DNA from 3 places in the Bradyrhizobium sp. USDA 3256 genome. Region 1 is predicted to be linked to each of the others. Evidence: predicted binding sites of a transcription regulator. Region 1 holds the regulator's gene; each other region holds the start of a gene.
The links. Region 1 encodes LexA, which represses DNA repair genes until DNA is damaged. Its sites were predicted from a motif close to TGTTCNNNNTGTGTTCNG; they were not measured.
Positions count from the first base shown of each region.

Region 2: a site for LexA is predicted at 2,093-2,110, ahead of ACVWY5_RS41870 (ATP-dependent Clp protease adaptor ClpS). Genes of this name have one in related genera too.
Region 3: a site for LexA is predicted at 2,086-2,103, ahead of uvrA (excinuclease ABC subunit UvrA). Genes of this name have one in related genera too.

Region 1 is NZ_JBSSAE010000002.1:3,475,065-3,479,274, forward strand. Features, by position in the region: gene ACVWY5_RS18035 (molybdopterin molybdotransferase MoeA) at 1-1,018, shown strand, start outside; gene lexA (transcriptional repressor LexA) at 1,262-1,966, shown strand; gene ACVWY5_RS18045 (hypothetical protein) at 2,223-2,651, shown strand; gene ACVWY5_RS18050 (hypothetical protein) at 2,797-3,021, shown strand; gene ACVWY5_RS18055 (ComEC/Rec2 family competence protein) at 3,018-4,210, opposite strand, start outside.
Region 2 is NZ_JBSSAE010000002.1:8,479,811-8,484,020, reverse strand. Features, by position in the region: gene ACVWY5_RS41875 (mechanosensitive ion channel domain-containing protein) at 1-1,824, opposite strand, end outside; gene ACVWY5_RS41870 (ATP-dependent Clp protease adaptor ClpS) at 2,138-3,613, shown strand; gene ACVWY5_RS41865 (hypothetical protein) at 3,577-3,864, shown strand; gene ACVWY5_RS41860 (tetratricopeptide repeat protein) at 3,872-4,210, opposite strand, start outside.
Region 3 is NZ_JBSSAE010000002.1:3,135,934-3,140,143, forward strand. Features, by position in the region: gene uvrA (excinuclease ABC subunit UvrA) at 1-1,998, opposite strand, end outside; gene ACVWY5_RS16360 (outer membrane protein) at 2,268-2,927, opposite strand; gene ACVWY5_RS16365 (outer membrane protein) at 3,198-3,944, opposite strand.

The DNA of each region.
Region 1 (4,210 bases):
TCTAAAGGCCCGGCTCAAGGTGATCGGCGAAGTCGCCGCCGGCCGGCCGTTCGAGCGGACGGTCGGCGCCGGCGAGGCGGTGCGGATCTTCACCGGCGGCGTGATCCCGAGCGGCGCCGACGCCGTGATCATCCAGGAAGACACCGCCGTCGACGGCGACCACATCACGATCTCGGAGGCCGCCAGCGTCGGGCGGCACATCCGCCAGGCCGGGGTCGACTTCCGTGAGGGCGAGGTGCTGCTCGCCGGCGGCAGCCGCCTGTCCGACCGCGCGCTGTCGCTGGCGGCCGCCATGAACTATCCGGAACTGACGGTGCGCCGCCGCCCGAAGGTCGCGGTGCTGGCGACCGGCGACGAGCTGGTGATGCCGGGCTCGCAGCCCGGTCCCGGCCAGATCGTCTATTCCAACGGCTACGCGCTGCGGGCGCTGGCGCGCGCCGAAGGCGCCGAGACCGTCGACCTCGGCGTTGCCGCCGACACGGTGGAGGCGACCACGGCCGGCATCCGCCGGGCACGCGAGGCCGGCGCCGATATCCTCATCACGACAGGCGGCGCCTCGGTCGGCGACCACGATCTCGTCAAGCGGTCGCTGGAAGCCGAGGGCGTCGAGATGGCGTTCTGGCGGATTGCGATGCGGCCCGGCAAGCCGATGATGCACGGCCGGCTCGGCGCGATGCGGGTGATCGGCCTGCCCGGCAATCCGGTGTCGTCCTATGTCTGCGCCTTCCTGTTCCTGGTGCCGTTGATTCGGGCGCTGAGCGGCCGGAAAGTGATTCATCATCGCCGCGCAAGCGCCCTGCTCGGCCGCGACCTCGCCGCCAACGACCAGCGCGAGGACTATCTGCGTGCGCGTCTCGAAGCGCGCGAGGACGGCACGCTGGTCGCAACCCCGGTGACGCAGCAGGACTCGTCGCTGCTCGGGAATCTCGCTGCGGCACGGGCGCTTCTCGTGCGTCCGCCGTTTGCGGCGGCTGCCGTCAAAGGCAGCGAATGCGAAATTCTGACACTGCCCGAATAGGGTTTTCGCGCCCCGCCGATTGTGCGTTGCCCGACACGTTCACCGGAAATTAAGTGGTTGCGGAACACATATCGAACATATAGTGTCCGTTCATGATTTGTTTCGAGTACTGGTGTCTACAATCGGGAAGCCGCGTGGAAGCAGGTGCATTGAGCACATGCTCCTGAGGTCAGGCCCGGCCTGCAGGCCCCACCAGAAGAGTCTCGGAATCGAACGACGCTATCAACCGGGGGAATACTCGAGATGCTCACGCGCAAACAGTACGAACTACTGCGTTTCATCAATGAACGTTTGAAAGAGGCCGGCGTACCGCCCTCCTTCGACGAGATGAAGGATGCGCTCGACCTGCGCTCGAAGTCCGGTATCCACCGCCTGATCACTGCGCTGGAGGAGCGCGGCTTCATCCGCCGCCTGCCGAACCGCGCCCGCGCCATCGAGGTCATCAAGCTGCCCGAACTCTCGGCCGGCGCCGGCAACGGTCGCCGCGGCTTCACGCCCAGTGTCATCGAAGGCACCCTCGGCCGGCGCGCCAGCACGCCGCCGATTGCCGAGGACGACGGCAACCGTCCAGTCGCGGTCCCCGTGATGGGCCGGATCGCCGCCGGTACGCCGATCGAGGCGCTGCAGACCCGCAGCCACACCATCAGCGTGCCGCCCGACATGCTCGGCGCCGGCGAGCACTATGCGCTCGAGGTGCGCGGCGACTCGATGGTCGATGCCGGCATCCTCGACGGCGACATGGCGCTGATCCAGCGCAACGACGTCGCCAATACCGGCGACATCGTGGTGGCGCTGATCGACGAGGAGGAAGCCACCCTGAAGCGCTTCCGCCGCCGCGGCGCATCGATCGCGCTCGAGCCGGCCAACACCGCCTATGAAGTGCGCATCCTGCCGCCGAACCGGGTCCGCATCCAGGGCAAGCTGATCGGCCTTTATCGCAAATACTGAATTGCAAATACTTGCGGCGGCCGGGAACGAGCAACACGTCGGATCGTTCCTTGCATGATAGTGTAGCGTACGGCCTGCCCGATGCGCTCCGATACCTCTCGCGCAGCGTCGCGTGTTTGTGATCGGAGCGATCTCGGACCAGTCGTACAATCGCCCAGAAACGAGCAGACGCTCGTTCGCTATCGTCCACTCTGGTAGAGGCCCTAATGCCTCAAGGAGAGGCACGGGTCGCTACCTCGAAATGAGGAGCCATCCGATGTGTGACTATAGTCTGCACGCCGTGGCATCGCGCCCCGCCATTGTCGGAGAGACGCTGATCACGACGACGTTCCGCGGCACGTCGACCCGCGGCTTTGCCTCGGAGAACGATCCCACTGTCGCGGTCTGCATGCTGCCGGGCACCGAGCTCGCTTTCGCCGAGAACGTTCGCTACGACAGCCGCTGGATCTGGACCAAGACGCTGAACTATCGCGTCGGCGTGTTCAACGAAGTCGAGCCCGACGTGCCCGATCGGCATCATGACGCGGTCGAATTCCCCGACGGCAGCCATGTGCTGGTGACCCAGCTGGTCGAGGGACAGCGCGTCAGCGTGCTGCAATTGCCGGCGCTGCATCCGCCGGTCGAGCAGAAGCCGAAGGTTGTGGAGCGGCGGCCCTCCGCATTCGCAACGCTGTTTTTGGGTTGAGCGCATCGTCGCCGCGGAATGAGCTGTTCGGCGGCGAATGACCTAAGCAATTTCGGGCGACCCCGGACTCCCGCTTCCGGGGCGCAGAAGGAGATTTGCGTCGGCCGGCGCCTTGGCGCATCATCGGGCACGGAGGACGTGCGCGGTGGTCGATAAGGTCACATGGCAAAAGGCTGGACGCGTCACGGAACCGGGCCGCTACCTGTTCCGGTTCGGTTGGCTGACGGTAACGGCCGACGACCTGAAAGTCTGGGAGCAATTTCCCGAGGCTTCCTTTACTCTCGTCAAGAAGCCCGACGCCCCCGACTCCGACGAATATCATCTCGGCCTGTTCGAGCTGCCAAGCGGCCCCTCGCCAGACCACAGCTAATCATCGCCCTGCAGATCGGTCTCAGCCGGCGTCGCATCCACCGCAGGCCGCGGCGCGGCGGCGGGCGCGCGTAGCGTCGTCTCGCTCTCGCCGTCGCCGGGAACCGCCGGCGACCACGGCCGGTCGATCCCGCCGGGCTTGACTGCATCGACGGCGTAGCCGTCCCTGATCCGTCGCAGCACCAGCGCGCCGTGGCGGCGCAGCCGCTCGGCATCGATCACCGATGCCGCGCAGCCCTGCGGCGCCGGCCGCGCCGTCACGATCAGGGCTGCGCGCTCGCAGTCGTCCGCCAGCGCCTCCGGCCGGGTCGCCAGCGCGACGAAGGCGCCGCCGGGTCCCTGGGTCACGCAGCCGCCGGCATCGCAGGAGACGCCCTCGCCGAGCGACGCATCGGTGGCGGTGCGCGCGTCGGCGTCCGCCGCCAGCCACTCCTTGACCAAAAATGCATCCTTGGCGCTGTGCATCAGATGCAGCCGTCCGTCACCGCCACGCACCGCGACGTTGCGGCCGTCGCCCGACACCAGCACGTCCGGTTGCGGCACCCTGAGCGCCCAGACCGAGGCCACCAGCAGCAGCACCGCGCCCGACCAGCGCAGCGGCGTGCGCAGCAGCCCGAGCAGGATGATGCCGGCACTCGCTGCGATCAGCGGCCCGATGCCGAACGCCGCCATGCGGCCGACCGCACCCGGGAGTGCGGCGACCCATTGCGTCACCAGGATCATCCAGTCGATGCCGAGACCCATGATCGCCCAGAACAGTCCATCGAAGCCGAACGGCATGGCGACGAGCCCGAGCAGGCCGGCCGGCATCACGACCGCCGAGACGACAGGCATCGCCGCGAGGTTGGCGAGCAGCCCGTAGGGCGTCACGCGATGGAAATGGAACGCGGCATAGGGCGTCGTCGCCAGCCCCGCCACCAGCGAGGCCAGCATCAGCATCGTGAGCTCGCGCCCGCCCCACAGCGCGACCCGCGCGGTTGCCGAATGGTCGGGCGACGCCAGCAGGTTCGGTAGCCCGATCTGCACCAGCGCCACCAGCCCGAGCGTCGCGGCAAACGACATCTGGAAACTGGGATGCACCAGCGCCTCCGGCGCGATCGCGAGCACGATCAGCGCCGCCACTGCCAGCGTCCGGAAGGTGATCGCGCGTCGGTCGACGATCACGGCGAGCAGCACCACGGCGGTCATGA
Region 2 (4,210 bases), 5.0 Mb from region 1:
GATCAAGAGGAACAGCCCGGTGATGAGGTCCTGCACCAGCTTCTGCGAACCGAAGCCGATCGCGATGCCGACGATGCCGGCGCCGGCGAGCAGCGGCGCGACATTGACGCCGATCTCGCTGAGCGCGGTGAGCCCGACCACCGCGACGATCATGCAGAACAGCGCGGTGCGCAGCATCGGCTGGAAGGTGCGCAGGCGCGCGGCGCGGGCGTAATGCCCCTCGCGCGACAGGGTGTCGATCTGCCGGTCCATCAGCGCATTGGCGACTTCCCAGATCACGGCCGCGGCCAGCGCGGCAATGCCGATCGTCACCAGCGCCGAGATCAGGCGGCTTCCGATCTGGCCGCCATAGAACCAGACGATGGCGTCGACGCCCCACACCTCGAGCAGCGCGACGAAGCCAATGAAGGCGATCACCGCCGTGACCACCTTGCGCAGCAACGGCAGATAGCGGTTGGCGCGGGTCTCGAGCCCCGGGAAGCGCTGGATCAGCTCCGGGCTGATGCGGAAGCCGCGATCGATCAGGCTCAGCACCACCATGGTGACGAGGCGGGTGACCAAGAGCACCGCGATGGTGCCGACGAAATATTGCAGCAGCAGCGAGTAGCCGTTGCGGATGTTGAGCGCCCACACCGCCCACAGCGCGAGGTCAAGCGCGATCGCCAGCACATGCCAGAGCGCCGCGAGCCGGTTGCGCGCCCGCGCCGCAAACCCGATGCGATCGGCCGGGGCGCGGATGACGTCGGCGACCTGCCGGCGGCACTGCAGGATGATGACGACGACGAACAGATGCACGACCAGCATCACGAGCCGGATCAGCGCGGCATAGCCGGCGCGATGCAGCCCGAGCAGCAGCGCGACATTGGCAAAGGCGATGCCGGAGACGCCGACGGCGACGATGCGCCGGGCCCAGATCTCGATATAGGCCGCGGTCTCGGCACGGACGCGGAACAGGCCGAACGGCCCCGCCAGCGCGCGCACCGCGCAGATCAGGACGCGCGAGAACACATAGGCGTTGACGACGGCAAGGATCACGAGCCGCGTGGTCGACTGATCGCCGATCTCGGTGCCGAGCAGCGCGGTGGCGATGCCGCCGAACACGACGACCGGCAGCAATTCGAGCAGCAGGCGGCCGAGCACGAAAGGCAGCCGGACCAGCGACTGCCAGGCCCGCGCCAGGCTGAGCCGGCGCCGCTGCAATTCGGGCGCCGGCGTAACGTCGGCAACCGACGACGGCGGATCGACGCTGGCGAGCGTCTGCACCGGCACGCGCGCGGTCTGCGGCAGCCGCGCTTCCAGGAACGCGACCGGCCGCTTGATCAGGCGGAACACCACCCATTCGGCGGCGAGCGCGCAGCCGAACACCAGCGCCAGCTTCCAGGCGATGTCGATCAGGAGGCCATAGGCGGCCGGATCGTTGGCGGTGCGCACGAACCAGTAATAGAACGCCGGGAAATGCGTCAGCGTGCGCGCGACGTCGGTGACCTCGCGCGACATCTCGCCGACCTGTTCCGACACCATCAGCAACAGCTGTGCGCCGAGGCTGTCGGCGGTGAGCGGGATCGGCGAATGCTGCTCGGGCGCAGGCGCCGGCTGCGCCGCCGCCTGCGGCGAGGCATTGGCGATGGCGCGCAGGGTGTTGATGATCTCGCCGCGCTTCTTGTCATCCTGCAGCGTGTCGAGCGCACGTTTCGCCTGCTCGGGCGTCAGCGCGTCGCCGGTAGCGGGTTGCGGCGGCGCCGGCTTGGCGGCCGGCTGCGCAAGCGCGGGAGAGACGAACAAAGTGAAGACGAGAAGCAGCGCAAGGCGAAGTTTGTGCGACACGAGGGCCTCATAAAATAACTGCGCGACCGCAAACCCTTGGGAGGAATCTGCTCTCGCGCTCGCGCCATGTCGGATACTCCTTTTCGCCCCGATGGTGTGTCGGAAGTTTGCCGCTGTGACGGCCATCTCTTGGCATTTGCCGCAACACAATCGTCACAGGCGTTGAGCCGCGTTTACACTTCCAGTGCGCGTTCCCGGCCGATCGGCTCGCTACACGTCAGGGATGAGAAGGCAGAATCTTTCGCTTGACGCGCAGGAGCCGCCGTGATGTTCTTATTTTGTTCTTTGTTCCCAATTGCGTTTCGGGGGTCTCATGCACGACGTGTTTAGCGACGACGGTCCGGTACGGCTCTTCATTCACGACGACGATGAGACCCCGCTGGAATTCGTGCAGGATTTGTTGCGTACGGTGTTCGGGAAATCCGAGCAGGAAGCCATTGCCTCCGCTGCCTTGATCGAGGCCAAGGGCGCCATTCCGTGCGGTCCCTATCCGGGACCGGTGGCTCGGGCAATCTTCAACTCGGCGAAGTGGCTGATCCGCTCCAACGGCCAACCGTTGATGATCACCACGGAGTCCGCCGACGCCAGCCGCCCCTGCGATCTCTGCGAAGCCCCGAGGGCCGTGACGGAGATTCTGATCTCCGGTACGACTGCGTCGCTGTGCAGCGACTGCCTGCTCGCTGCACGCCGCAGCTCGGAAGAATTGCCGGGCGAGACGTTTCGGTCCGCTTACGTTGCGCTCGACTGGCATTTCGCCGGCGTGCCACGCAACCTGATCGTGACACGGGCGCGACAGTTTCCGGGCCACATGCGCGCCGACGTTCAGGTCGCGATCGACAAGCTGTTCACCGATCCGATCCACTTCTTCGGCATCCATGAAGAATATCGCTACGAGACGCTGGACTTCGCAGCGCTGATGAAGGCCGGCCGGAATGCACCGGCGATCGCGCCGCCGCAATATCGCGACGTCGATATCGGCGAGGCCGAGCCGGTGAAATGCCTCGCCAATGGACTATGGCTGTGCCGAACCGGCGAACTGCGCTACGCCGTGCTGCTGACCTTCCATCGCGAATATAATCACGAGCCGTCGCTGCGAATCGAGCTTGCGTTGCCCGCCGGGGCGACCGGCAATGCTTTCGTGCAGCGCACTTTCGCCGAACTGGAAGCCGCCGTACATGCGGCGCGATCCTATCGCGGCAAGATCCTGTCACTGGAGGATGGCGCCAATTATCGCGGACGTTCGCGTGGCTTGACCGTGCATCGCCTGCCGACGGTCGCTCGCGATGACGTGATCCTGCCGGACCGAACGCTGCGGCTGCTCGACCGCAACGTGCTCGGCTTTGTCGAAAGCCGCGATCTGCTGCGCAAGCTCGGCCAGTCGACCCGCAAGGGCATCCTGCTCTATGGCCCGCCCGGCACCGGCAAGACCCACACCATTCGCTATCTCGCCACCAACCTGCCGGATCACACCACGCTGATCATCACCGCCGAGCAGGTCGGTCTGCTCGGCGCCTATATGAACCTCGCGCGGCTGCTGCAGCCGACCATGGTCGTGATCGAGGATGTCGACCTGATCGCGCGCGACCGCGAGGACATGGGCGGACCGTGCGAGGAATCCCTGCTGAACAAGCTGCTGAACGAGATGGATGGCCTGAAGGAGGATTGCGACATCCTGTTCGTGCTGACCTCCAACCGTCAGAGCTGGAAAGCGCGCTGGCCGGCCGGCCCGGCCGCATCGACCAGGCGATCGAGGTGCCGCTGCCCGACGAGACCGGGCGCGGCAAGCTGATCCGGCTCTACGGCAAGGGCCTGCCGCTGGAGCAGCCCGTCATCGACGACGCCGTGCGACGCACCGAAGGCGTCAGCGCAGCCTTCATCAAGGAGCTGATGCGCCGTCTCGCCCAGGCCAGCATCGTCAGGGACGGTGGCCGCGAGGTCACCTCCTCCGACGTCGACGGCGCGGTGAACGAAATGCTGTTCGACGGCGGCCGGCTCAACGCCAAGCTGCTCGGCGGCGCGCAGGGGATGAGTGCCGGGTGATCGCCGATCAACCCGCAAGAGCAACCGGCAGCAGCAACTCCCGCTCGCCAGCAACGACGCGGGCAAGCTCTTCCGACACGCGCGCGAGCACGCGGTCCCAGGCCTGCGGCTTGTCCTGGCGGAACAGTCGCATGGTCGGATACCACGGCGTGTCGGAGCGGTCGCGCAGCCAGCGCCAGTCGAGCGCATAGGGACACAACATCCAGACCGGGCGACCAAGCGCGCCGGCGAGATGCGCCACCGAGGTGTCGACGGCGATGACGAGATCGAGCGCGCAGCAGGCTGCCGCGGTGTCGGCGAAATCGCCGAGCGTCGGCGCGAGGTCGATGATGTCGGCGCCAAGGCC
Region 3 (4,210 bases), 340 kb from region 1:
CTCGGCCGAGACGTTCTTGAGGTTATTGCCGCGGGCGTTGACGACCTTGATGGTGCGCCGGTGGTTCGGCGGCCGCCGGTCGGGGACCGGCACCGAAAGCTCGCCGGTCAGATATTTGCCGGTCAGCGATTTCGGGTTGCGCATGATCTGGTCGGGCGTGCCCTCGGCGACGATGTGACCGCCATGCATGCCGGCGCCGGGGCCGATGTCGAGCACGTAATCGGCGAGGCGGATCGCGTCCTCGTCATGCTCGACCACGACCACGGTGTTGCCGAGGTCGCGCAGTCTCTTGAGCGTGTCGAGCAGGCGGGCATTGTCGCGCTGGTGCAGGCCGATCGACGGCTCGTCCAGCACGTAGAGCACGCCGGTGAGGCCTGAGCCGATCTGCGAGGCGAGGCGGATGCGCTGGCTCTCGCCGCCGGACAGCGTGCCGGAGGAGCGCGACAGCGTCAGGTAGTTCAGGCCGACGTCGAGCAGGAAGGTCAGGCGCTCGCGGATCTCCTTGAGGATGCGCGTCGCGATCTCGTTCTGCTGCGCATTGAGCGCTTCCGGCACCGTCTCGAACCATTCGCCGGCGCGCTTCACCGAGAGCTCCGAGATCTCGCCGATATGCTTGCCGCCGATCTTGACGCACAGCGCCTCCGGCTTCAGCCGGTGGCCGTTGCAGCCTTCGCAGGGCACGTCGGAGAAATACTTGCCGAGCTCCTCGCGCGCCCACTCGCTCTCGGTCTCGCGGTAGCGGCGGTCGATGTTGGTGACGACGCCCTCGAACGGCTTCTTGGTGTCGTAGGAGCGGACGCCGTCCTCATAGGAGAACTTGATCTCGTCGTCGCCGGAGCCGTGCAGCAGCGCGTTCTGGACCTTCTTGGTGAGGTCCTTCCACTTGGTGTCGAGCGTGAACTTGTAGTGTTTGCCGAGGGCGGTCAGGGTCTGGATGTAATAGGGCGAGGACGATTTCGCCCAGGGCGCGATCGCGCCCTTGCGCAGGGTCAGCTCCTTGTCGGGGATGACCAGGTCCTCGTCGATATGCTGCTCGACGCCGAGGCCGCCGCAGGCCGGGCACGCGCCATAGGGGTTGTTGAACGAGAACAGCCGCGGCTCGATCTCGGGGATCGTGAAGCCGGACACCGGGCAGGCGAATTTTTCCGAGAACAGGATGCGCTCCGGCCCGCTCTTGTCGTGGATTTTTGCCGTTTTCTTCTTGTCTTCCTTTTCACCCGCGGCCGCCGCCGGTGCGTCGGCATACTCGATCACGGCGAGGCCTTCGGCGAGCTTCAGCGCGGTCTCGAAGCTTTCCGCGAGGCGCTGGGCGAGGTCGGGGCGTACCACGATGCGGTCGACCACGACATCGATGTCGTGCGGGAATTTCTTGTCGAGCGCGGGCGCCTCCGACAGCTCATAGAAGGTGCCGTCGATCTTGACGCGCTGAAAGCCCTTCTTGAGATACTCGGCGAGCTCCTTCTTGTACTCGCCCTTGCGGCCGCGCACGACCGGCGCCAGCAGATAGAGACGGGTGCCCTCGGGGAGCGCCAGCACGCGATCGACCATCTGCGAGACGATCTGGCTCTCGATCGGCAGCCCCGTGGCCGGCGAATAGGGCACGCCGACGCGCGCCCAGAGCAGGCGCATGTAGTCGTAGATCTCGGTGACCGTGCCGACGGTCGAGCGCGGGTTCTTCGACGTGGTCTTCTGCTCGATCGAGATCGCCGGCGACAGGCCGTCGATCTGGTCGACATCAGGCTTCTGCATCATCTCGAGGAATTGGCGCGCATAGGCCGACAGCGACTCGACGTAGCGGCGCTGCCCCTCGGCATAGATGGTGTCGAACGCGAGCGAGGATTTGCCGGAGCCGGACAGGCCGGTGAACACCACGAGCTTGTCGCGGGGAATCTCGACGTCGATGTTCTTCAGATTGTGTTCGCGCGCGCCACGGATTGTGATGGCGCGCGATGAGGAGCCGGCGTTCTGTTGGCGCTTCGCCTTGAGCACTTCATCCATTGCGACAGTTCCGGGCGCATGCTTGGGCGCCTTTTGGGCGCGCATCGCCGGTGATGCCGGGACCTTGCGCCGATGGGGTGTGAAGACTGGAACGTAGGAAGAACGGCCGACAATTTCCAGTGCTGAATAGCGTCCATCAACGGATAGTTTGCCTGATGGCAGCAGCCGTCAGCAGCGCCGGTTCCCTGACGCAAAAAGGCCGGCGCGAGGCCGGCCTTTCGGTGCGATCCGACCGCCGACGGCGGTCAGCAATTCGTTCAATACTTGTCTTAGTACTTGGCGACGATCGGGCCGCCGAAGTGATAGTTCACGCCGAACTGGGCGCTGTGCAGCTCGAGCGTACCGGACGGCACGCCGAAATAGGTCTCGCTGTCGAGGCTGCGATACAGGTATTCGCCCTTGATCGACCACTGCGGCGCGATGAACGCTTCGACGCCGGCGCCGACGGTCCAGCCGGAGTGGAAGTTGCTCTGCGAGGCGGTCACGCCGAGCGCGGTGACGCTGACCTCGTTGTTGGCCCAGGCGTAGCCGCCGGTGCCGTAGAACAGCACCTTGTCGACGGCGAAGCCGAGGCGACCGCGCACGGTGCCGAGCGAGTCGATCTTGCTGCGGGCGGTGACGCCGAGCGTCGAGACCGATGCGTCGATGTCAGCGCCTGCAGCGTCGACCTCGAGGCCGTACACGATGTTGCCGGCCTGCCAGTTGTAGCCGATGGTGCCGCCGCCGAAGCCGCCCTCCATGCTCGGGGTGCCGGAGTTCTCGCTGGCGTAGCCGCCGAAGCCGCCGACGTAGAAGCCGGTCCAGTTGTAGATCGCCGCCGGCGGCGGAGCCTTCACGTAAGGCGCGCGTGCCGCCATGTCGGCAGCCATCGCCGGTGCAAAAGCGCTCAGTGCAAACATGCCGGCCGAGGCCAGCAAAACATTCCTGATTTTCAAAGTCCGAGTCCCGTTTTTCTTGCTCATTTTCTTGTTGTCCCTTCAAAGATTTTGAAGAGAGCGTCACAGCAGTGTCGCGTGACGTGCTGGTGCTTCTACAGAGAAATGCCGGAACGTGTGTATCCACGAAACCACAACGCACCGAAAACGGCCCCGGTGAGGTGCGCGTGTACACGCAACGAAAAAGCCGGCGCACAAACCAGCACAAACAAAAAGGCCGGCGCGAGGCCGGCCCTTCGTCTGGATCAAATCGGCCTGGCGCGATCAGTAGCGCGCGACGACCGGGCCACCCCACTTGTAGTTCACGCGGACGGTGACGAGGTCGACGTCCTGGCGATCGCGGATGGTGCTGTTCAGCGTGCCGTTGGGGGCGATCAGGTTGTAGGTCTTGTCCTGCATGAACAGGTGGTCGTATTCGATGCCTGCGGTCCAGTTCGGCGCGAAGCCGACTTCGATGCCGGCGCCGACGGTGCCGCCCCAGCGGGTGTCGCTGGCGCTGCCGACCAGCACGCCGGTCGGGGTGAAGTAGGTGTTGAAGCGGTTGTCGGTCAGCGCCGCGCCGCCCTTGGCGTAGAGCAGCACGTTGTTGATGGCGTAACCGATCTGGCCGGTGAACAGGCCGAATGCGTCGATCTTGGACTGGTTGGTGAACAGGCCCGGGAAGATCGCGCTGCCGTTGCTGCCCTTCAGGTCAGCCCAGTCGCCCTGCGCTTCAAGGCCGAACACCCAGGTGCCGGCCTGCCAGCGATAGCCGATCTGGCCACCGGCGACGCCGCCGGTTGCGTCATGGCAACCGTCCGAGGCGAGGAAGATGCCGGCCGGGAGCTGGTCCCAGCAATTGTGGCTCGAGCCCCAGCCGCCGTTGGCGCCGATGTAGAAACCGGTCCAGTCATAGATCGGTGCAACCACCGGCGGCGGCGCCTTGGTGTAGGGGCGCGCAGCGAGGTCGGCGGCCGCTGCAGGCGCAGCAAACGCAATCAGAGCAACCGTACCGAGCAAAAACTTCTTCATTATCAGTCCCCCAACTCCCCGATCGGCTTCCAAACGGTCCCGAAGCACGATCCCAGACGCGAGCGCCCGCGCCACGGTTGGAGCTATACGCTGATTCAACCGGAAACGCAGTCTCCCAAATGCAACACTCGCGGAGGAAGTGTCGATAAGGCAAGATACTGATTTCTTTATTATTTTTCTAAATCTTGTTGCCGGGCGTCGGCCGGTGCCGAGATCGACTGCCGCTCCGACGGCACTGGCCACTTCTACGGTTGGTTGTGGCGAAC